DNA from 4 places in the Streptomyces sp. R35 genome. Region 1 is predicted to be linked to each of the others. Evidence: riboswitches for the same ligand, from Rfam matches in the RefSeq annotation. Region 1 holds a riboswitch; each other region holds the start of a gene.
What was found. A riboswitch is a leader RNA that binds a small molecule or an ion and turns the genes downstream of it on or off. The one in region 1 is predicted to bind cobalamin.
Positions count from the first base shown of each region.

Region 1 (5,591 bases):
AGACCGCTGACCGGGACACGCCCATGGTGGAGGCGATGTCGTCCATCGTGGTGCGCCGTACGCCGTACCTGGTCAGGCACTCGTAGGCGGCGTCGAGGACCTCGTCGAGCCGGTCGGTGGCCATCGTCAGGCCAGCTTCTTCAGCAGCTCGGCCGCGAGCGGGGCGGAGGAGGACGGGTTCTGGCCGGTGACCAGATTGCGGTCGACCACCACCTTGGGGGCCCACGGCTCGCCCTCCTGGAAGTCGACGCCCGCCTCGACGAGCCGGTCCTGGAGCAGCCACTTCGCCCGGGCGGCGAGACCCGCCTGCGTCTCCTCGGCGTTGGTGAAGGCGGAGACCCGGTAGCCCGCGAAGGCGTTGCCGCCGTCCTCGCGGGTGGCGGCGAGCAGCGCGGCCGGGGCGTGGCATACGACACCGAGCGGCTTGCCCGAGTCGAGCGCGAGGGTGAGGAGGCGGCCGGAGTCGGCGTTGACCGCGAGGTCCTCCATCGGGCCGTGGCCGCCGGGGTAGAAGACGGCCGCGTAGTCGTCCAGGTCCACTTCCTCCAGCTTGATCGGCTGCTGGAGCTCGGCGATCGACGCGAGGGCGCCGGCGATCCGGTCGGCGCCCTCCTGCCCGCCGTTCACCTCGGGCGCCAGGCTTCCCTGGTCCACGGTCGGCACGACGCCGCCCGGCGTGGCGACGACGACCTCGTGGCCCGCGGCCTTGAAGGCCTCGTACGGGGCGACGGCCTCTTCGGCCCAGAAGCCGGTCGGGTGCCGGGTGCCGTCGGCGAGCGTCCAGTGGTCGACGCCGGTCATCACGAAAAGGATCTTCGACATGGTGTGTTCTCCGGGGGAGCGGGCCCTGGCGGACCTGGGGAGCGTTCTTGGCCGTACGCCCTGACGTTCTGCGCTCAGATCGTCAGGGCGGCGATGTCCTCGACGGTATGCGTGTCGGACATAGGTGACCAATAAGAAACCCGCTCGCAGGCATAGGGGATCCAATACCGCGCCGGGAATACGGCGGGCGGCCCCGCCCCGAGGCTGGACGCCGGGAACATGCACGATTAATCTCATCCGCACCTAGACAACTGGTTGAGTAGAAGAGGTGGGCGTGATGCATTCCTTCCGCAAGGCCGTGGAGGCCGGAGATTTCGCCGCGATCGAGGAGATGCTGGCCGAGGACGTGGTGTTCACCAGCCCCGTCGCCTTCAAGCCCTACCCGGGCAAGGCGATCACCGCGGCCATCCTGCGCGGCGTCTCCCGTGTCTTCACCGACTTCCGGTACGTACGCGAGATCGCCGGCGCCGACGGCCGGGACCACGCGCTGGTCTTCGAGGCGAAGGTGGGCGACAAGCAGCTCACCGGCTGCGACTTCCTGCACTTCGACGAGGACGGCCGGATCGACGACTTCATGGTCATGGTCCGTCCGCTGACGGCGGCCCAGGCGCTCTCCGAGGCGATGGGGGCGCAGTTCGAGCGGATCTCACGGGAGGTGGCGGAGGCGGCTGGCGCGTGAGCGGCGACGCACTCTGATGGTCGACGGGTCAGCCCGGCTCCCCGAGCGGGCGTCCCGCGCGAACGTTCCAGCGACCCGCGCGGCCGCTGAACTCCGTGGCGGTCAGCGGTGGCACGTCGACGCGCCAGAAGGCCGACTCCGGCGCTCCCAACACCCGTACCACCAAAGCCCGTACGACCTCCGGCTCCACCACGGCGACGGTTCGCCCGGTGACGTCGGAGGCCGTGTCCAGCCAGCCCGCCACCCGGTCGCAGAACGCCCGCACCGACTCCCCGTCGTGCGGCGCGGATCCGGGATCGGCAAGCCACCGTGCCACCGCCTCCGGCTCCTTCGCGCTCACCTCGTCGAGGGTCGCCCCGCGCCAGCGGCCCACGTCCAGACCGGCCAACTCCGGTGGGTCCTCAGGGGTGTCGAGGCCGAGCGCGCCCGCGGTCTCGCGGCACCGCACGGTGGGGGAGACCCACAGCCGGGCCGCGGCCGGAACACTGTCCGCGGCCGCCCGCGCGAGCCGCAGCCCCGAGGCGTCGACCGGACATCCGTCGTCGAAGCGGGCCTCGCGCAGTGCCTCGCTGATCGCCGCTGAGATCAGGATCACTCGGCTCGTCATCCACATCCACTTTCCTGTGCAAAACCCTTGTGCGGTACGGGAACCGGCCACGCGGCCGGGTCAGGGGCGCACGCCGTGCCCCTCATGCGCCCTTGGCCGGATCCCCGCCACGCGGTACGGTCTCGTCGATATTGACGACGGTTCGGCGGAAGTCCGGTGGAAATCCGGCACGGTCGCGCCACTGTAAGCCCATCAAGAACCACTCCCGCCAGGGGTGGTGAAGGTCGAGCAAGTCAGACCCGCGGCCGTCGTCCTGTGCACCACCAAGATGGGACGCGAGTTCCCCAGGAGGTTCTGCCCCATGGCGCAGTCCGTCGCTCAGCCGACCGCTACCCCCACCGCCGTTCCCGCGAAGCTGCCGATCGGCGCGATCGCCCCCTGGGCGGTCTTCTTCGGCATCCTGATGCTGGTCCTGCTCTACTTCGTCGGCGCCGAACAGGGCGCCACCTCCCTCGTGTCCGGCGAGAACGTGCACGAGTGGGTGCACGACGCCCGCCACCTGCTCGGCTTCCCCTGCCACTGACGGCGAAGAGGAAACGTACGAGCTCATGAATTCCGCAACTGTCAGAAACCTCCTGGTGCGTGGCATGCTCGCGGGTCTCGCCGCGGGCCTGCTCGCCCTGGTCGTCGCCTACTTCCTGGGTGAGCCGCGCGTGGACTCGGCGATCGCCTACGAGGAGGCGCACTCGCACGAGCACGGCATGGAGATCGTCTCCCGCACGATGCAGTCCACCGGCGGCCTGGCCACCGGTGTCCTCGTCTACGGGGTCTCGTTCGGCGGGATCGCCGCCCTCGCGTACTGCTTCGCGCTGGGCAGGATCGGCCGGTTCGGGCCGCGCGCCAGCGCGCTCCTGCTGTCGGCGGCGGGCCTGCTCGCCGTCTACGTAGTGCCGTTCCTGAAGTACCCGGCCAACCCGCCGTCCGTCGGCGACCCCGACACCATCGGCAAGCGCACGACCCTGTACTTCCTGATGATGGTGCTCAGCGTGCTGCTCGCCGTCGCCACGGTCATCCTGGGCAAGCGCCTCGCGCCGCGCCTGGGCAACTGGAACGCGACGCTCGCGGCGGGCGCGTTCTTCGTCCTCGCCATCGGCCTCGCGTACGCGTTCCTGCCGGCCGTCAACGAGGTCCCGAAGGACTTCTCCGCCACCCTGCTCTGGCAGTTCCGCCTCGCGGCCCTGGCCATCCAGCTGACCCTGTGGACCGCCTTCGGTCTGGTCTTCGGGGTGCTGGCGGAGCGGGTGCTGGCTCCACGACCAGCCACCGTGCGGGAGAAGGAGCCCGCCGCGGAGGCAACTCCCGTCGCTCACTGAGCAGTTGAAAAAGGGCGGTCCCGGTCGTCGACCCGGGCCGCCCTTCTCGTTCAGATCAGCCGCTCGAAGCCGTCCAGCATCGCCGTGAGGCCGATGTCGAAGTGTTCGTCGATCTCCGTGTCGTCGGCCGCGCGGGCGAGGACGTTGTACGCGGGCGATTCGGGCGCGGGCTTCTTGCTGCGGCTCTGCGAACCGAGCCGCACCACCGCCAGGCTCAGCGCGTGCCCGATGGTGAACTCGCGCAGACAGCGAGCGATCTGCAGGGCGTGGGTCGGGGTGAAGCCCCTGGCCTGAAGCAGCTCGATGATCCGTACGCCCGTGTCGATCGATGCACGCGAGCGCACCGGACGGGTCGCGAAGACCGAGACCGCCTGCGGATGGCGGAGCAGCGTGTCGCGCAGCCGCAGGCAGTACTGCTCGGAGACCGCCCGCCAAGTGTCGTCCCAGGGCAGCGAGTCGACGTCGAGCTCGTCGAAGAGCGCCTCCGCGATGCCGTCGAACAGCTCCTCCTGGTCCCGGAAGTAGCGGTACACCGCCATCGGGTCGACCCCGAGCCCCGCGCCGAGCTTGCGCATCGAGAAGTTGCCGAGGCCGTTGGCGTCGATCAGGGCCAGTGCGGCGGCGGCGATGTACGTCCGGTTCAGCGCCGGTCTGACGCGCGGGGACGGCCGCGTGTCCGCCGCGCTGCCCTTGTCGGTCTTCATGAGGAGAGTTGGTCCAGAATCGTGGTCAGCCGCTGGGTGAATTCCTCCGGAAGCTGCTGGTAGACCGTGTGGCCTCCGGGGAACTCCTCGCATGCTACGCCGAGCAGCTCGCTCAGGACGTGAGCGGGACGGTGGTAGGGGCGCCCTTCGCTGTCGCGGCCCGTGGCGAGGCGCCAGGGGATGCCCACGTCCCGCAGGGCATCGAGGTCGGGCTGGTACGCGAAGCAGAACTCGGGCAGTTCCCGCTCGACGAGGATGCGGGAGTTGCCCAGGATGCGGGTCATGGTGTCCGGCTCGCGACCGGTCACCCGCTGCGCGGCACCGGCGGTGGCCAGCATCACGCGGGAGGTCGCGGCGATCAGCGCCTGGCCCCTCGGCGACACGAACATCCGCGGCGGCTGCGGAAGCGTCATCGCGCCGAACGCGGCCGACGCCCGCAGCGGACCCTTCTCCCGGCCGAGCCGTTCGATGTCCTCCATGGCCTGTCGCTCCGGGCTGTCCAAGGGCAGCACCTGCATGAGCGGCGGCTCGTGGACGACGGCGCCGAGCAGTCGCCCGGAGTGGTGCGCCAGCAGTTCCAGCGCGATGATCGCGCCCCCGCTGTTGCCGAAGACGTACGCCTGGTCGATGCCGTAGTGGTCGAGGATTGCGATCACGTCGTCGGCCTGCTGGGGGACGTCGATGCGTGCCGCCGGATCGGCGAGCGGGCTGCGGGAGTTGCCGCGCCGGTCGTAGGTGATCACCGTGAACCGCTCGGCGAGCAGCGGCACGACGTCCTCGAACATGCCCGCGTCGCCACCGCCGCCCGGTACCAGCACCAGGGCGGGGCCCTGCCCGACACGCTCCGTGTGCAGTCGCGCGCAGGAGACCAGGACGGTCGTCGACCGCGCGACACCCGCCTGTTCACGAACGGACTCGTGTTTGCCCATCTGAGTTCTCATTTCACTTCGTGCCTTGAGATGTGATTATGTCTACGCCGTAGGTTAAGTCTACGGTGTAGTTCATCGATTTCAGAATGGAGGAATTCCAGTCATGGGCGCGGAAGCGGCGGACGGGAAGACCACGCTGTCGGCGACGGACGGACGGGCCCGCAGAAGGCGGGCGTACGGGCGTGGATACGCGGTGCTGATGTACACCGTGGCCCTGGTCTACTTCGGGCAGGCCGTCCTGGCCGGCCAGTTCCTTTCGGGCAGCTACGACGCGTTGCGCTGGCACCAGTACGGCGCGACCCTCACGGACGCACTTCTGTTCTGCGCGCTCGTCGTCGGCGCGCTGCTCCGCCGGCACGGCAAGGGAAAGCTGTGGCCGTTTCTGGCGGCGCTCACCCTGCTGCTGGCCAATCAGGCCCAGAACGGCGCGGGGGCCGCCCGGCTGCTGTCCCTGCACATACCACTCGGCGTCGCGATGATCGCGGGCGCGTTCCTGGTCGCCCTGCGGGTACGGCACGCCGGTGAGCCCGCCGACAC
Region 1 covers NZ_CP163440.1:1,162,459-1,168,049, reverse strand. Annotated here, with positions in the region: gene AB5J50_RS05705 (TetR/AcrR family transcriptional regulator) at 1-124, opposite strand, end outside; gene AB5J50_RS05700 (type 1 glutamine amidotransferase domain-containing protein) at 127-822, opposite strand; gene AB5J50_RS05695 (nuclear transport factor 2 family protein) at 1,100-1,501, shown strand; gene AB5J50_RS05690 (histidine phosphatase family protein) at 1,530-2,108, opposite strand; cobalamin riboswitch at 2,209-2,373, shown strand; gene AB5J50_RS05685 (CbtB-domain containing protein) at 2,410-2,631, shown strand; gene AB5J50_RS05680 (CbtA family protein) at 2,657-3,421, shown strand; gene AB5J50_RS05675 (TetR/AcrR family transcriptional regulator C-terminal domain-containing protein) at 3,472-4,125, opposite strand; gene AB5J50_RS05670 (alpha/beta fold hydrolase) at 4,122-5,054, opposite strand; gene AB5J50_RS05665 (hypothetical protein) at 5,158-5,591, shown strand, end outside.

Region 2 (5,591 bases), 1.4 Mb from region 1:
ACTTCGCGGTGCCGAACAAGTCGTCCGGCGCCACCCAGGCCGCGTACTTCGTGCGCAACGGCGGCGCCTGGAACGCGGACGGCTGGACGCTGCCGCCCGCGCTGGACATCGAGTACAACCCGTACAGCTCGCACAAGTGCTACGGCCTGAGCAAGGCCAAGATGGTGAGCTGGATCAAGGCGTTCAGCGACGAGATCAAGCGGGAGACCGGCCGCCGTCCGGTGATCTACACGACCACGCACTGGTGGAACACCTGCACCGGCAACAGTCGCGCCTTCGCCGCGAACCACGCCCTGTGGCTCGCCCGCTACGACTCGGCGGACGCGGGCGCACTGCCCGCCGGCTGGTCGTACTGGACGTTCTGGCAGTACGACAACAGCGGCAGCCTGCCGGGTGACCAGAATCTCTTCAACGGATCCATGACTCAGCTCAAGACGCTCGCACGAGGCTAGAAACGGCCACCGGAGCCCGGTATTCCGCCTTCGTTCGAGTCAGCCGGCCGCCCCTTCGACACAAACGGAGGGGCGGTCCACCCTTTGAGACACCCCATCGCCCGCCCCAGTTCATCTTCCGTTCACCCAGGTTGCCTACGGTCCACATGCCACTGACGTCAAACAGAAGCCTGGGTAAATGGAACACATCACGCTCCTCCTCGGAATCGTGATCGTCACCGCTCTCGTGTTCGATTTCACGAACGGTTTCCACGACACCGCCAACGCGATGGCCACCACCATCTCGACCGGCGCGCTCAAGCCCAAGGTCGCGGTGGCTATGTCCGCCGTGCTCAACCTTGTCGGCGCCTTCCTCTCGGTGGAGGTCGCCAACACGATCTCCAAAGGCCTCGTCGACGAATCCGGCATCCAGCCAGAAGTGATCTTCGCGGCGCTTGTCGGTGCCATCCTCTGGAATCTGCTGACGTGGCTCGTCGGCCTTCCGTCCAGCTCCTCGCACGCCCTCATGGGCGGCCTGGTCGGCGCCACCATCGCCTCCGCCGGCACCGGCGCCGTGCACGGTGACGTCCTGGTCGGCAAGGTGCTGCTGCCCGCCGTCGCGGCCCCGATCGTCGCGGGCATCGCCGCGATGCTCGCCACGCGGCTGTCGTACAGGCTCAGCAAGAACGCCGACGCCAAGGCCACCGCGAAGGGCTACCGCGCCGGCCAGATCGCCTCCGCCGGCCTGGTCTCGCTGGCCCACGGCACCAACGACGCCCAGAAGACGATGGGCATCATCACCCTGGCCCTGATCGCCGGTGGCGCCATCGCCCCCGACGCCGATCCGCCGGTCTGGGTGATCCTCTCCGCCGGTCTCGCCATCGCGCTCGGCACCTACCTGGGCGGCTGGCGCATCATCCGCACGATGGGCAAGGGCCTGACCGACCTCCAGCCGCAGCAGGGCTTCGCCGCCCAGACCAGCGCGGCCACGGTCATCCTGGCCTCCTCCCACATCGGCTTCTCCCTCTCCACCACGCACTCCGTCTCCGGTTCCGTGATGGGCGCCGGCCTCGGCCGCAAGGGGGGCGTGGTCCGCTGGTCCACCGCCACCCGGATGTTCGTCGCCTGGGGTCTGACGCTGCCGGCCGCCGCGCTGGTCGGCGCGGGCGCCGAGTGGGTCACCGGCCTCGGCGACTGGGGTACCGCGCTCGTCGCCGTCTTCCTGATCGCCTCCAGCGCCGCGATCTGGCGGATCTCGCGCCGCGAGGTGGTCGACGCCACCAACGTCAACGAGACCGAGGAGCCCGCCGGTGTCGTGACCACGGCCATCGCCGCCGTGACCCCGCCCCCGGCCGGCAGCATCACCGATGACCTCACGGCCACCATTCCGGCTCCCGCCGAGACCGCGGCGAACCCGTCGGCTCCGTCGGCCATGGCCTGAGACCCGAAGGAAGAAACAGCATGAACATCGACTGGGCAGCCCTCGGGTCCGTCATCGGAGTGAGCCTCGGAGTGACCGTGGCCCTCGTCGGCCTCTTCACCCTCGGCGTCGTCGGCCTCTCCAAGAAGGAGTCGGCCCAGGGCGGTTCGGCCGCCGCGGCGGCCACGGGCGCGTACGTCTGCTTCGCGGCCTGCGCTGCGGCGGTGGCGTACGGCATCTCCTTGATCATCGCCTGAAGCACCGGCCGACCATGGTCCGAGCACCGCACGATCCTTTCTGAGGACCGCACGGCCTTTCTGAGGACCGCACGATCATCGCCGCCCTGCTCATCGGTCACCCTTTCCTGGTGACGGTGAGCAGGGCGGCTCTTTTTCCGCGTCGGCGGGACAGCTCGGCGTACCGGTCCCGCACCTTCGCGCAGAGCGTCTCGTCAGGCATTTCGGATGCCTACGCTCCGTGATCATCAGCGCATCCGTGGACTGCCGCCCCCCACAGGGGAATTCGGCGCAAGTCGGTCTCGGCGGACAGGCCGGGGTGGCGGCGGTGTGGGTCTCAGCACACTCTCCCGTCGCAGGTCAACAGCAAGTTGACGGGTCTTCCAACCCCGTGGTGGACTGCCCGAGCCAAGTACGGCGGCATGAGAGGAAGCCGGTGTGAGTCCGGCGCGGTCCCGCCACTGTCACCGGGGAAGGAATTCCCCGGGAGCCAGGAACTCTCACCGCCGGTCTCGTCGAACCAGGGCGTGGACACCCTGAGTGAGGACATATCGCCATGCGCGGCTGCCCAAGTGCCCTGCCAACGACGCGAGTGACGCGAACGACGGTTGTCCCCGACCCCACGGTCGGCTGAACCGATGCGTGCCGATCGCGTCTTCGCGTACGGCGCCACCGCCGGCCTCCTCGGCGACCTGCTGCTCGGCGACCCTCGCCGGGGGCATCCGGTCGCCGCGTTCGGGCGGGCCGCGGGAGCCGTGGAGCGGGTGTTGTGGCGGGACCACCGCGGGTGGGGCGCGCTGCACACCGCCGTGTGCGTGGGCGGTGCCGCAGGCCTCGCGGCGCTCGCGAGCCATTCCGTACGTTCCTCTCGTACCGCCTCCATCGCGCTGACCGCCGCCGCCACTTGGGCCGTCGTCGGGGGAACCTCCCTCGGGCGCGAGGCCCGCGCGATCGGTGACGCGCTCGCGGCCGGTGATGTCGAGGTGGCCCGGGAGCGGCTGCCGCATCTGTGCGGGCGGGATCCCCAGGCGCTGGACTCCGACGGGATCGCACGGGCCGTCGTCGAGTCCGTCGCCGAGAACACCTCCGACGCGGTGGTGGGGGCACTGGTGTGGGGCGCCGTGGGCGGCGTTCCCGGGCTGGTCGCCTTCCGTGCCGTGAACACGCTCGACGCCATGGTCGGGCACAAGTCCCCCAAGTACCGGCGGTACGGGTGGGCTTCCGCGCGACTCGACGATGTGGCCGGATGGCCGGGGGCACGGCTGACCGCCGTGCTCGCGAGCGCGGCCGGAAGTGCTCCGCGGGGTGCCGTACGCGCCTGGCGTGCCGACGCACGTAAGCATCCGAGCCCAAACGCCGGGCCTGTGGAGGCCTCGTTCGCGGGGGCGCTCGGGGTGCGGCTCGGCGGGACGCTCACGTACGGGGGGCGGGTCGAGCACCGGCCCGTGCTCAACGGCACCGGGCGCGCCGTCCAAGTCGACGACATAGAGCGGGCCGTACGGCTGTCGCGGCGGGTGAGCTGGCTCGCCCTCGGCGTGAGTGCCGCCGGGCGACTGCTCTCCCAGAGACTTCTCGCGAAGGGGCGTACCTCATGAGTGGCGGAACGGGCGGCGGACTCCTCGTTGCCGGGACCACCTCCGACGCCGGCAAGAGCGTCGTCACCGCCGGGATCTGCCGGTGGCTGGTGCGCCAGGGCGTCAAGGTCGCGCCCTTCAAGGCGCAGAACATGTCGCTGAACTCGTTCGTGACGCGCGAGGGCGCCGAGATCGGGCGCGCGCAGGCCATGCAGGCGCAGGCCGCGCGCGTCGAGCCCACCGCGCTGATGAATCCCGTGCTGCTCAAGCCGGGGAGCGATCGCAGCAGTCAGGTCGTCCTCATGGGCAAGCCGGTGGGTGAGATGACCGCGCGCGGCTATCACGGGGGACGACAGGAGGCCCTCCTGGGGACCGTGCTGGACTGCCTCGCCGAGTTGCGGGGCACGTATGACGCGGTGATCTGTGAGGGGGCCGGCAGTCCGGCCGAGATCAATCTGCGGCGGACGGACATCGTGAACATGGGGATCGCGCGCAACGCGCGGCTGCCCGTGCTCGTCGTCGGCGACATCGACCGCGGGGGCGTGTTCGCCTCGTTCTTCGGGACGGTCGCGCTGCTGTCGCGCGAGGACCAGGAGTTCGTCGCCGGGTTCCTCGTCAACAAGTTCAGGGGGGATGTCTCCCTGCTGGAGCCGGGGCTCGACATGCTCCACGGCCTCACCGGGCGGCGCTCCTACGGCGTCCTCCCCTTCCAGCACGGTCTCGGCATAGACGAGGAGGACGGGCTGCGTGTCTCGCTGCGGGGTGCCGTGCGGGAGTCCGTCGTGGCGGAACCCGTCGGCGCGGACATCCTCCGCGTCGCCGTCTGTGCCGTCCCCCTCATGTCCAACTTCACGGACGTGGACGCGCTGGCCGCCGAGCCGGGTGTCGTCGTGCGGTTCGTGGACCGGGCCGAGGAACTGGCCGACGCCGACCTCGTCGTCGTACCGGGGACCCGGGGGACGGTGAAGGCGCTGGAGTGGCTGCGGAAGCGCGGACTCGCGGACGCGATCGCACGCCGGGCCGCCGAGGGGCGGCCCGTGCTGGGCATCTGCGGTGGCTTCCAGGTCCTCGGCGAGCACATCGAGGACGAGGTCGAGTCGCGCGCCGGTCAGGTCGACGGGCTCGGACTCCTCCCCGTACGCGTGCGGTTCGCGCGCGAGAAGACCCTCACCCGGCCGGTCGGCGAGGCGCTCGGCGAGCACGTCGAGGGGTACGAGATCCACCACGGCGTCGCCGACGTCACCGGCGGAGAACCCTTCCTGGACGGGTGCCGGGTCGGTGCCGTCTGGGGCACGCACTGGCACGGCTCGCTGGAGTCGGACGGGTTCCGGCGTGCCTTTCTGCGCGAGGTGGCGGCCGCCGCGGGCCGCCGTTTCGTGCCGGCCGCCGACACGTCGTTCGCGGCGCTGCGCGAGGAGCAGCTGGACCGGCTCGGCGATCTGATCGAGGAACACGCGGACACGGACGCGCTCTGGCGGCTCATCGAGTCGGGCGCGCCATCAGGACTGCCTTTCATTCCACCGGGAGCGCCCGCATGAGCACAGTGTTGTTGTTGTCGACCGCCGACACGGATCTGCTGGCGGCCCGTGCCTCCGGCGCCCCGTACCGGATCGGCAATCCGACCCGGGTGGATGTCACGGCCGAGCTGCCCGCGCTCGTCGAGGGCGCGGACATCGCCGTCGTACGGCTGCTGGGCGGCAAGCGTGCCTGGGAGGACGGCCTCGCCTTCCTCAAGGCGTCCGGCATCCCGACCGTGCTGCTCGGCGGAGAGGCCGTCCCGGACGCCGAGTTGATGGCCGAGTCGTCGGTTCCCGCGGGTGTGGTGGCCGAGGCGCTGCGGTATCTCGTCGAGGGCGGCCCGGAGAACCTGACCGAGCTGGCCCGCTTCCTCTCCGACACCGTGCTCCTGACGGGTGAGGGCTTCGAGGAG
Region 2 covers NZ_CP163440.1:2,608,445-2,614,035, forward strand. Annotated here, with positions in the region: gene AB5J50_RS12175 (lysozyme) at 1-452, shown strand, start outside; gene AB5J50_RS12180 (anion permease) at 631-1,872, shown strand; gene AB5J50_RS12185 (hypothetical protein) at 1,893-2,108, shown strand; cobalamin riboswitch at 2,466-2,607, shown strand; gene AB5J50_RS12190 (cobalamin biosynthesis protein) at 2,726-3,682, shown strand; gene AB5J50_RS12195 (cobyric acid synthase) at 3,679-5,199, shown strand; gene cobN (cobaltochelatase subunit CobN) at 5,196-5,591, shown strand, end outside.
Region 2: it holds a riboswitch for cobalamin, as region 1 does, so the genes downstream of both, AB5J50_RS12190 (cobalamin biosynthesis protein) here and AB5J50_RS05685 (CbtB-domain containing protein) in region 1, are expected to answer to the same signal.

Region 3 (5,591 bases), 2.9 Mb from region 1:
ACGCCGAAATCACGTGGATCCGCGGCCACTTCGGCAGTTGTTGCTGCGGCACGCCGTCTCCCGTCGGGGACCGCCGGCAGGGCTCGCCCCCACGCCCTGACCGCATCCACACCTGTACGGAGTTCCCCTGATGTCCCCGATACGCACCACCCTGCGCCGAGCCGGCCTCGTTGCCGCCCTCACCACGGCCGGAGTCCTGACCGCCTCGGGCGCGGCCTTCGCGCATGTGACGGTCCACCCCGAGAGCTACGCCAAAGGCGCCACGGACGGCGTCCTGACCTTCCGCGTCCCCAACGAGGAGGACACCGCCAGCACCACCAAGGTGCAGGTCTTCCTGCCCACCGACCATCCGGTTCTGGGCGTCCTGGTCACGCCCCAGGCGGGGTGGACCGCGAAGGTGACGACCACCAAGCTCAAGACGCCCGTGAAGACGGACGACGGCACGATCACCGACGCCGTCTCCGAGATCACCTGGACCGGCGGCCGGATCCGCCACGGCGAGTACCAGGACTTCGACGTCGCCTTCGGTCAGCTCCCTGACAGCACCGACGAGTTGAGCTTCAAGACGTTGCAGACCTACTCGGACGGCAATGTCGCCCGCTGGATCGAGGTGACGCCGAAGGGCGGCGAGGAGCCGGAGAACCCGGCGCCCGTCCTCGCGCTCACGGCCAAGGCCGCGGAGGAGGACGGTTCCGACGGGGGTTCCACCTCGGACTCGTCGTCGGGCTCGGGTACGGCGTCCCGTTCGGGCTCGTCTCCGGCTGCCGCGGCCAAGAGCTCGGCGTCGAGCAGTGACTCGACGGCGCGCGGCCTGGGCATCGCCGGGCTGATCGTCGGCGTCCTCGGTCTGGCCGCGGCCGGATTCGCCATCGCTCGCGGCCGCGCCGCCCGCTCCTAGCCGGTACGCGGCTGCCGCCCCGCCGGTCTCAACTCCCGTCGGCGGGGCGGACCGCCCACCGCTGCTCCACCTTGGCCAGCCGCCAGTACGCCACGGCCGCGGCCCAGACGACCACGAACAGGCCGACGATGATGTAGCCGACGTTGTCCAGGTCGAGCCCCGCGATCCAGCCGGTGACCCCGTCGCGCAGGTCGAGCTTGTCGTGCAGCACGCCCACCAGCTCGATCGTGCCGATGAAGAAGGCCACCGCGATGGACAGGCCGGTGATGGTGAGGTTGTAGAAGACCTTGCGCACCGGGTTGGAGAAGGCCCACTGGTAGGCGAAGTTCATGAACGTGCCGTCCAGCGTGTCGAACAGGCTCATCCCCGCCGCGAACAGCAGCGGCAGGCACAGGATCGCGTACCAGGGCAGCCCGGCCGCGGCGCCGCTGCCCGCCATCACCATCAGCGTGACCTCGGTGGCGGTGTCGAAGCCGAGGCCGAAGAGGAAGCCCAGCGGGAACATCTGCCCGGGCCGCGTGATGGACTTCGTGAAGCGGCCGAGGATCCGGTTCATGAACCCTCGGGAATCCAGGTGCTGTTCGAGCTCGGCCTCGTCATACGTACCGGCCCGCATCGCGCGGAAGACCCTCAGGATGCCGATGAGCGCGACGAGGTTGAGGGCGGCGATGAGGTAGAGGAACGACCCGGAGATCGTCGTACCCATGATGCCGAGCACCTGGTGTGTGCTGGAGCCCTCGTTCATGATCCGCCCAGCCAGCTGGGTGCCTCCGGCGATGAGTGCGGCGAGGATGACCACCACACTGGAGTGCCCGAGCGCGAACCAGAAGCCCACCGACACCGGCCGCTTGCCGTCGGCCATCAGTTTGCGCGTGGTGTTGTCGATCGCGGCGATGTGGTCCGCGTCGAAGGCATGCCGCATGCCCAGCGTGTAGGCGGTGACGCCCAGACCGATGCCGAACGCCTTGGAGCCGACCTCGTAGTGCTCCGGCGCCACGAGCAGGAACAGGATGCCGAACGCGACGACGTGCAGCGCCGCGATCACGGCCAGGAGTACACCGGTCCGCACGGTGTCCTCGCGCCGCCAGCGGAACCCGGCGGCGGATAGGGACGACTGCGTGGGCAGGGTCATGCGGTCACGCTCCAGCACCTCGTGGATCACTTCGTGAGATGCCGTGGCCGGTCTCCTGGCTGACGGGTGCACGCGCCCGGCCCTGCCTTCCCGGCCTCGCGGCCAGTGGCGCCACCCGAAGGCGGCATGGGACGGGAACTCCCCGATCACAGTGGCGAGGGCCGCTCCGGTCTGGGCCCCCTGAGGGGCCGTCACCGGTCTTCCCGAACACCACGGCCCGCCAACCGTAGGCGTGGCCGGTGTCTCCTGCAAAGCTGCACAGCTACGCAGGTATTGAAGATCACATACGGCTGCTCGCCCTGGCCGTTCCGGCGACGGAGACGGAATCGGAGGCGGGCACGAAGGCGGACAAGGAGACGGCAGCGGAGAAGGAGACGGCGGCGTGTGTCCCCTGGCCGCCTGCGAAGATGGCCCCCATGCATCTCGTCCCCGCCGAGCGGGCCGACCGCCGGACCATCGACGGCCACCGGGTCTGCGACGCCGTCGCCGCCATCGGTGAGCCCGGGCATGTACGCACCTGGGCCGACCGCTTCTCCCTCCTCGCCGACCCGCGTCGGCTCGCCCTGCTCCTGGCCCTCCACCGGGCGGGCCCGCTCGCGGTCTCCGACCTCGCCGTCGCGACCGGCATGAACGACCCCGCCGTGTCCCAGGCGCTGCGTCTGCTCCGCACCGCCGGGGTGGTCGAGGGTGACAAGGACGGGCGGGTCGTGCGCTACCGGGTGACCGACGGTCCGACCGCCGAACTCCTCGAACGCTGCGCGTACGACGCCGGCTGAGCCACTCCCGGGCGCACCGGGATCGAAGAGGGGATCTGGGCAGGGCATCCGGAAAGGACATCTGGGCAGGGCATCCGGATAAGGCTGCGGCCCCGAACGCCTGGGAGGCGGGCCGGGGCCGCGGGCTCACGGAGTCACCGTGGTGCGGTCACTCACTGTTGAGTTGCCAAGGTGCCGTGCTGCTCAGTCCTGCGTCGGCGCGTTCTTCCTGCGGACGAAGAACACCGCCGCGCCGCCGATCACGACCAGGGCGATGGCCACGCCCGCGATGACCGGGGTCGCGCTGGATCCACCGGTCTCGGCGAGGTCGGTGCCCCCGCCGGAGGTGCCGCCCACCGTCGCCGGGCTCGGCTCACTGACCGTCTGGGTCGTGATGTCGTTCGCGCTGCCCTGGGTCTTGCAGTCGAGTACGCCCTTGAACCGCTCGGTGAAGCCGTTCGGAGCGTCGATCGTGAAGTCGTACGCCTGGTCCTCCTGCAGCGGGATGGTCACCGTCTGGGACTTGCCCGCCGCGATGGTGCGCTCGACGCCCATCAGCTCGAAGGTGAACGCCTCGTCGCCCTCGTTGGCCGCCGTGATGTCGACGCCGCCCTTGGCGCAGTTCTTCTCGGCGGACAGGGCCGGTATCGCGCCCTTCTCCGCCCAGTTGGCGGTCGCCGTGGCGGAGACCGTCGACTCGCTGGACCCCGCGAGGATCTGCGTCTGGCTGTGGGTCTCCGAGGTGAAGGCGCGGCCGACCGGCACGGTCGTGGACGCCTGCACGGTCAGCGCGGCCGAACCGTCCGCGCTGTCCTTCGGCACGTCGAAGTAGAGCCGGCTGCCGTCGGTGGCGGAGGTGATCGCCTTACCGTTCTTGCCGACGACCTTCACCCCGCTGGCGGCGGAGTCCGCGGGCGGCGTCACCGTCACGCTGTCCGCGTTGGTGTGCACCGTGACGGGGCCGAGCCGCTCGCCGGCGTGACCGGAGACCGCGGCCGGGTCGAGGGTCAGCGAGGCCTTGGGCTCCGCCAGACTCCGCGCGCTCTTCTGCAGATAGTCCGCGAGCTTCTCCGCCTGCGGGTCCACCGCGTCCACGTCGGCACCGTCCGAGTACCGCCAGATGGCCACCTGAGTGCCGGCCGCCGCGTCCTTCTCGGTGAGGCTGCCGACGCCGGCCTTCTTGGCGAGCGCCGCCAAGTCGTTCACCTGCGGGTAGGAGTTCCGCAGGATCCAGCGGATCCTGCCCGCGTTCTTGTTGCCGTTCAGCGACGTACCGCTCCAGGGGGTCTCCTGGTATTTGGCGTCCCGCTGCGTCGGGTTGTGGATGTCGATGCAGTAGGTCTGCAGCATGCCGCCGTTGTCGACGGACATCTCGAACAGCCCCGCGGACACCCAACTGTCCTCGCCGTTCTCGTGGATGACCGCGGACCCGTACGTCTTGAGGTCACCTATCGTGGCGGTCGCACCGCCCAGGCTCTGCGGGGTCTCGTCGGCGACGGCCGTACCGGCGGTGGCGATCGTCCCGACGGCGACGAGCCCCGACACCAACGTCGCGGCGGCGAGGCGGGCGGCCCCTCGGCTGCGCGCGGACAACGCAGAGAACGCAGAAAACACAGAATTCCCCTTCGCGCAGGACCCGTTGACATGGGGGACGGTCCCGCCAGCAGAATCAGAAGCCACGTGAGCTATGCCCGGCATCCTAAGGAAGCGGCGCACCAGGTTCCCCGGTCATTCCATCGGATAATCGATCCGACTCGGAATCGTTATCGCTCACACAGCTGTGAGCTGGGCTTATCGACAAACACACAGGGACCGTTCGCAACGCATTCATCGATAAGCCGCAGTTCGGTCAGGTCGTGCGTGTCCCTGACATCACGTCACTCCCGCCGGCTCGGGATGCTGTTGGCCCGCCGCCTCGGTATGACCCTCTGGCTCCGTCTCCCAACTGGGCTCCGGCTGCGGTGCCGGAGCCGATCCCGTGTCCCCCTTGGCGGCTCGACGGAAGGCGGACGTGCCGCGCGAGAGGTCGTGTCCGATCGCCGCCGCGTCGACGTCCGCCGAGGTCCAGCTCTGGCCGTCGCGCGTTTCCGTGCGTACCTTCAGCCGCCCCTGCACGACCACCGGATCGCCCACCGACAGGGACGCCCCCGCGTTCGTCGCGAGCGCCCTCCTGGACCACACCGTGAAGAAGTTGGTGTGTCCGTCGGTCCACTCGCTCTTCTCGCGATCCCAGTAGCGCGACGTCACGGCCAGCCGAAACCTCGTCGACGCTCCTGTCGACAGCTCCCGGTACACCGGCTGCGTCGCGACGTTCCCCACCACGCACACCATCGTCTCGTTCATCCCGAACCCCTCTCCCGTACGAATGCGTCTGTCGCGGCGACCGCATGCGCTGTGTCGTGCGCTGCGATCGCCGCGAGATCAGACTGCCTCCGTCGGGCCGAGCCCGCTGAGCGCTGTGGACTACCGGCCGGTTGTGGAAAACTCCGTCACCCGACGGAGTGAGGCCGCACAGCTTCGCCGGGGTTAACCCACAGGTGCCGACGCCGCCCCCGTGACCCGCCCGTACTGCTCCCGCACCTCCCGGTACCGAAGCAGTTCCGCGGCCACGGGATCCAGTACACGTGCCCTCCCGCACCCGGCGGCGGCCTCGCGCAGCCGCCGTTCCGCTTCGATGCCGTAGCGCCGGGCGGGCCCGCGCGCCGCCATCCTGCTGCTCCACTCGACGGCCGGACCGCCGATGATGCCCGCCACCATCAGCAGCACAGGCACCCCGAGATTCGGGGCCGTGACGCCGATGATCTGA
Region 3 covers NZ_CP163440.1:4,044,045-4,049,635, reverse strand. Annotated here, with positions in the region: gene AB5J50_RS18530 (hypothetical protein) at 1-100, shown strand, start outside; gene AB5J50_RS18525 (YcnI family protein) at 131-898, shown strand; gene AB5J50_RS18520 (HoxN/HupN/NixA family nickel/cobalt transporter) at 927-2,030, opposite strand; cobalamin riboswitch at 2,058-2,260, opposite strand; gene AB5J50_RS18515 (winged helix-turn-helix domain-containing protein) at 2,447-2,806, shown strand; gene AB5J50_RS18510 (Cys-Gln thioester bond-forming surface protein) at 2,990-4,399, opposite strand; gene AB5J50_RS18505 (single-stranded DNA-binding protein) at 4,658-5,128, opposite strand; gene AB5J50_RS18500 (GTPase) at 5,312-5,591, opposite strand, start outside.
Region 3: it holds a riboswitch for cobalamin, as region 1 does, so the genes downstream of both, AB5J50_RS18520 (HoxN/HupN/NixA family nickel/cobalt transporter) here and AB5J50_RS05685 (CbtB-domain containing protein) in region 1, are expected to answer to the same signal.

Region 4 (5,591 bases), 2.2 Mb from region 1:
GTGCCGTGAAGCACAACTCTGCCCCCGCACCGTGAAGTACGGTCGCTGACCATGTTCTTCACGGCCGAGCGGCGACACCACGTACGAGAGCTCCTGCTGGAGCGCGCCCGCGCCGACGACCGGATCACCGGCGCGGCGGTCACGGGTTCCGCCGCACGCGACGCCGAGGACCGCTGGTCGGACGTCGACCTGTTCCTCGGGGTGGCGGACGGGGCGCCCGTGCCCGCCGTGCGGGACGACTGGAGTGCCTTCGTGTACGGGGAGTTGGGCGCCCTGCACCACTTCGATCTCCCTGCGGATCCCGCCGTCTACCGGGCCTTCCTGCTCCCCGAACTCCTCGAAGTGGACCTGGGGTTCACGCCGGAGGCGTCCTTCGGGCCGATGGGCGGCGGAGCGTTCCGGGTCGTCTTCGGCTCGGTGGCCGTACGGGAGTCGACCGACGCGGCCACTGACCCCGATCACCTGACCGGCCTCGCCTGGCACCACGTCCTGCACGCCCGCATCTCCCTCGAACGCGGAGCGCTGTGGCAGGCCGAACACTGGATCAGCGCCCTCCGCGACCACCTGCTGACCCTGGCCTGCCTGCGCCTGGGCCTGCCCTCCGCCTACGCCAAGGGCGCGGACCGGCTGCCGCCGGAGGTCACCGGACCACTGACTGAAACCCTCGTACGTTCCCTGGACCGGCCCGAGCTCCGGCGCGCCCTGGCGACGGTGACCCGGGCCCTCCTGAGCGAGCTCCGGATGACGGACGCGGACACGGCCGCCAGGCTGGAGGACGCACTGCGCGAGCTCGCCACCCCTTCGGAAAGGTGAACCGATGAGCAGCCCGCACGACCCGCACGCCCTGCACGACCTCCTGAACGCGTACGTCGACGACGGCACCGTGCCGGGAGCGGTGGGCCTCGTGGCCCGCGGCGACCGGGTCGACGTCCAGGCCGTCGGCTCCGTCGACGTCGAGGGCAGCGCCCCGATGGCCAGGGACACGATCTTCCGTATCGCCTCGATCAGCAAGCCGATCACCGCCGCGGCGGTGATGCTGCTGATCGAGGACGGCCTGATCACGCCCGACGACCCGGTCGACGCGTGGCTGCCGGAGCTGGCGAAGCCGGTGGTCGTCCGTACACCGTCGAGCCCCGTCGACGACGTGGTCCCGGCCGCCCGGCCGGTCACCGTCGCCGATCTGCTCTCCTCCCGGGCCGGCTGGGGCTTCCCCTCCGACTTCACGCTGCCGCAGGTCCAGGCGCTGTTCGAGGTCCAGAAGGACGGCCGCGATCTGCGCGCCTTCCCGCCGCCGGACGCGTGGGTGGCGGCGCTGGCACGTGTTCCGCTGCTGTACCAGCCGGGCGAGGCCTGGCTGTACGGCACCTGCTCCGACCTCCAGGGCGTACTGATCTCCCGGGTCGCCGGCCGTCCGCTCCCCGAGTTCCTGGCCGAGCGGATCTTCGAGCCGCTGGGCATGACCGACACGGGCTTCGAAGTGCCGGCGAGCAAGCGCGACCGATTCACCAGCTACTACCGCGCCGCCCGGAACGGCGGCGGTCTCGAACTGGCCGACGCCCCCGACGGGCAGTGGAGCAGCGTTCCGCCGTTCCCGTCCGGAGGCGGCGGGCTCGTCTCCACCGCCGACGACTGGCTGGCCTTCGCGCGGATGCTCTTGGCCGACGGCACCGCACGCGGGCGCCGCCTTCTCTCCCCCGCCTCGGTGCGGCAGATGACCACCAACCACCTCACCCCGGCCCAGCGCGACATCGGCGCACTGTTCATGGAGGGCCAGGGCTGGGGCTACGGCGCCCAGGTCGACATCGAACCCACCGACCCGTGGAACGTCCCCGGCCGATACGGCTGGACCGGCGGCACCGGCACGACCGGCCACCTCGTCCCGTCCACCGGCACGGTCACCGTGCTGCTCACCCAGGTCGGCATGGAGAACCCGACGCCCACCCCGCTGATGCGGGACTTCTGGCGGCACGCGGCCGACACCACCACTCAGTGAGGGCGGATCAGCTCACGGATCAACTCCTCCGCCTCGCCGAGGAGTTCGACCTCCCGCAGACTCATGGTCGGATTGGCGGCGCGCCGGGCCCTCGCCTCGGTGAGCCCGTCCTCCGTCAGGTACGCCGCGTTCCCGTCGAGCATCGCGGCGAGCGTCTCGTCGGCGACCTCCGCGTGGGGCTCGTCGCCGACGGCCACCTGGGCGAGGATCACGGCGGACGTGCCCCAGTCCAGGCCGGGCGGGCCCTCCTCGGCGTTGGCCCAGTCGATGACCTTCGGGCCGTCCGGGGTGAGCATCACGTTGTCGGGGTGCAGGTCCAGGTGCAGGACGCGGACGGCCGGGTCCGCGGAGACCCGGGCGGGCACGGCGTGCAGTCTGCGCAGCAGCCGGGCGAGGGTGAGGCCGGCCTCCTCGGCGGAGAGCAGTCCCGCGCCGAACGCCTCCAGCATGGTCGGCCCGGACAGCCGCTCCATCACCAGGTCGGTCCGGGTCGCCGCCCGCACGCCCGGCACCGGATAGCCGTGCCCTCGTACGTGTTCCATGACCGCGGCCTCGGCGGTGGCGTCGCCCCACCCCTCGCGGTCCCGGCGCAGGACCCACGCCTCGTCGATCTCGTAGACGTCCGCCGAACGCCCCGAGCCGAGCAGTTTCCCCGTACGCATGGCCAGAACCTATCCGGGCATCCGGGCGGGGCCACAGGCGGCCCTCAGACTCTTGTTTACGGGCCGGTAGAGTGAGCGCGTCGTCATCACACCCGTACGGGGGGAAGCCGGTGCAAATCCGGCGCTGACCCGCAACCGTGAATCACCCGCCAGGTGGTGAGCCGGATCGCCTCGCCCGGGACGTGACCGGCTCGTGCCGTCGGCAGCCCGCCGACGGCCGGCACCGTCGAGGTATACGGAGCCGGAGCCGCTCGGGCCAAGTCTGCGCCCGCTGCTGCCCGGCTCCCCAGGGGAGAGTCATGATTGTTCGCCGCAGCGCCGCGGTACTGGCCGCCACCGCCGTGATCGGCACGGCCTTCGCACCGGCCGCCCTCGCGGCGGACTCGTCCCCGTCCCCTTCCGCGTCCCAGGCGCTCCCGTCGGGCCTGTACGGCTCCACCGACCCCACCTACGACGGCGTCTGGCGGCAGTCGCTCGCACTGCTCGCCCAGGACACCGTGGGCGTCGAGCCCGCGGCGAAGGCCGTCGACTGGCTGACCGGGCAGCAGTGCGCGAGCGGGGCGTTCGCGCCGTACCGCGCCGACGCGACCGCGAAGTGCGACGCCAAGACGATGGTCGACACGAACAACACGGCCGCCGCCGTGCAGGCCCTCGCCGCGCTCGGCGGGCACGACACCGAGACGGGCAAGGCCGTGGCATGGCTGAAGTCCGTGCAGAACAAGGACGGCGGCTGGGGGTACGTCGCGGGCGGGGCCAGCGACGCCAACTCGACGTCCGTGGTGATCGGCGCGCTCGCGGCGGCCGGGCAGAAGCCCGCGGACGTCTCCCAGGGCGGCAAGTCGCCGTACGACGCACTCGTGACGCTGTCCATCGCGTGCGAGGGCGAGGGCAGCGGCGGCGGGTTCGCGTTCCAGCCCGACAAGAAGGGCAAGCTGACGGCGAACGCGGACGCCACGGCGGCCGCGGTCCTCGGCTCCCTCGGCAAGGGGTTCGTGACGACGGCGGGGAAGACCACGACGTCCGGTTACGTCTGCGGCGCCACGGAGAAGCTCACTCCGGCGGAGGCTGCCCGCAACGGCGCCTCCTACCTCTCCAACGCCCTCAACGCCACCCCGTACCTGAAGTCGGCGATGCCCGGCGCCAAGGATCAGCCCGACTACGGCAACACCGCCGACGCGGTCGTCGCACTCGCCTCCGACGGCTGGACCGAGGACGCCCAGAAGCCCCTCGCCTGGCTGGAGAAGAACTACGGCGCCTGGGCGGCGAAGGCCGGACCGGCCGCGTACGCCCAGCTGATCTTCGCCGCCCATGCCACCGGCACCGACCCGCGCGACTTCGGCGGCGCGGACCTCGTCAAGCAGCTCGGCGCGACCGGTCCTGCGGCGGACGCGTCCGACCACTCGGCCGCCGCGAGCGACGAGAAGAAGGACGAGAAGAAGAAGGACGACGACAAGGGGCTCGGCGTCTGGTGGATCGTGGGCGTCGGTCTCGTCGCCGGCATCGGCATCGGCTTCCTGATCAGCGGCCGCAACAAGAAGCAGCAGCTGTGATACGCCGCCGTCGGACGCCCGCGCCGGCCCCGGCTCCGAGTCGTGCCCTGACCCTGAGTCGTGCCCTGACCCTGAGTCGTGCCCAGACCCTGAGTCTTGCCCTGGCCCTGCTGCTCCTCGTACTCGGCGGGGCGGGGCAGGCCCAGGCGGTCGGCTACCGCTACTGGTCCTTCTGGGACCTGACCGGCGGGAAGTGGACGTACGCCACCCAGGGCCCGTCCACCGCGCGGCCGTCCGACGGCGACGTCCAGGGCTTCCGCTTCGCGATCAGCGAGGACTCCCAGCACGCCGTACAGCCGCGCGGAAACCGGGACTTCGCCTCGATCTGTGCCAAGACGCCCGCCCAGCAGGGCAAGAAGCGCGTGGCCCTGGTCATCGACTTCGGTACGCCCGCGGACGCACCGTCCGGCGAAACCCCGCCCACCCCGCGCACAGCCTGCGCGAGCGTCCCCTCGAACGCGACCACGGCCGAAGCCCTGGCCTCGGTTGCCAAGCCCCTCCGCTACGACACCAACGCCCTCCTGTGCGCCATTGCGGGCTACCCCCAGACAGGCTGCGGCGACCAGGTGACCAAGCCGACGAAAACCACCGCCCACCCCCACCAGCCCAAACCGGCCCACCACGGCCCATCAGTAGGCCTGCTGGCAGGTGCAGCGGCGGTAGCCCTCCTGGGCGCCGCAGCAATCTGGCAGGCCCGCCGCAACCGGGGCTGAGGCGGGGGTGAACCCAATGACACCGGCCGACCCCGACCGCCCAGCCCTCACGCCGGCTCCCGCCGCTCCACCCTCTGTGGGCAATCGTCCCGCAGGGCGATGGGGGTCCCCCCGCTCGAGCGAAGCCGAGAGTGGGGGAGGGTGGGCACAGCCACCAACGCCGGGTGCCGTCCCAGCCCAACGCCCACCGCACCGCCGCACCCGCACCCGCACGCCGGAGGCAACCCGCACCAACTCCCTCCACCCCGGCGCCTGGTGGACCTGGGCCCTAGGCCTGGGAACAGCCGCCTCCCGCACCACGAACCCCCTCCTCCTGGCCCTGCTCATCGGCGTAGCCGGCTACGTGGTGGCCGCCCGCCGGACCACCGCCCCCTGGGCCCACTCGTACACCGCCTTCGTCAAACTCGGTGTCACCGTCCTGGCCATCCGCCTGGCCTTCGCCGTCTTCCTCGGCTCCCCCATCCCCGGCACCCACATCATCGTCACGCTCCCCGAAGCCCCCCTCCCCCACTGGGCCCAAGGCATCCGCATCGGCGGCCGCGTCACCGCCGAAGGCCTCGTCTTCGCCCTGTACGACGGCCTGAAACTGGCCACGCTCCTGATCTGCGTAGGCGCGGCGAACGCCCTCGCCAACCCGGCCCGCCTGCTGAAGTCACTCCCCGGCGCACTGTAC
Region 4 covers NZ_CP163440.1:3,365,671-3,371,261, forward strand. Annotated here, with positions in the region: gene AB5J50_RS15500 (PP2C family protein-serine/threonine phosphatase) at 1-9, shown strand, start outside; gene AB5J50_RS15505 (hypothetical protein) at 52-813, shown strand; gene AB5J50_RS15510 (serine hydrolase domain-containing protein) at 818-1,993, shown strand; gene AB5J50_RS15515 (phosphotransferase) at 1,987-2,655, opposite strand; cobalamin riboswitch at 2,699-2,849, shown strand; gene AB5J50_RS15520 (prenyltransferase/squalene oxidase repeat-containing protein) at 2,955-4,205, shown strand; gene AB5J50_RS15525 (SCO2322 family protein) at 4,277-4,918, shown strand; partial or broken gene AB5J50_RS15530 (energy-coupling factor transporter transmembrane component T) at 5,145-5,591, shown strand, end outside.
Region 4: it holds a riboswitch for cobalamin, as region 1 does, so the genes downstream of both, AB5J50_RS15520 (prenyltransferase/squalene oxidase repeat-containing protein) here and AB5J50_RS05685 (CbtB-domain containing protein) in region 1, are expected to answer to the same signal.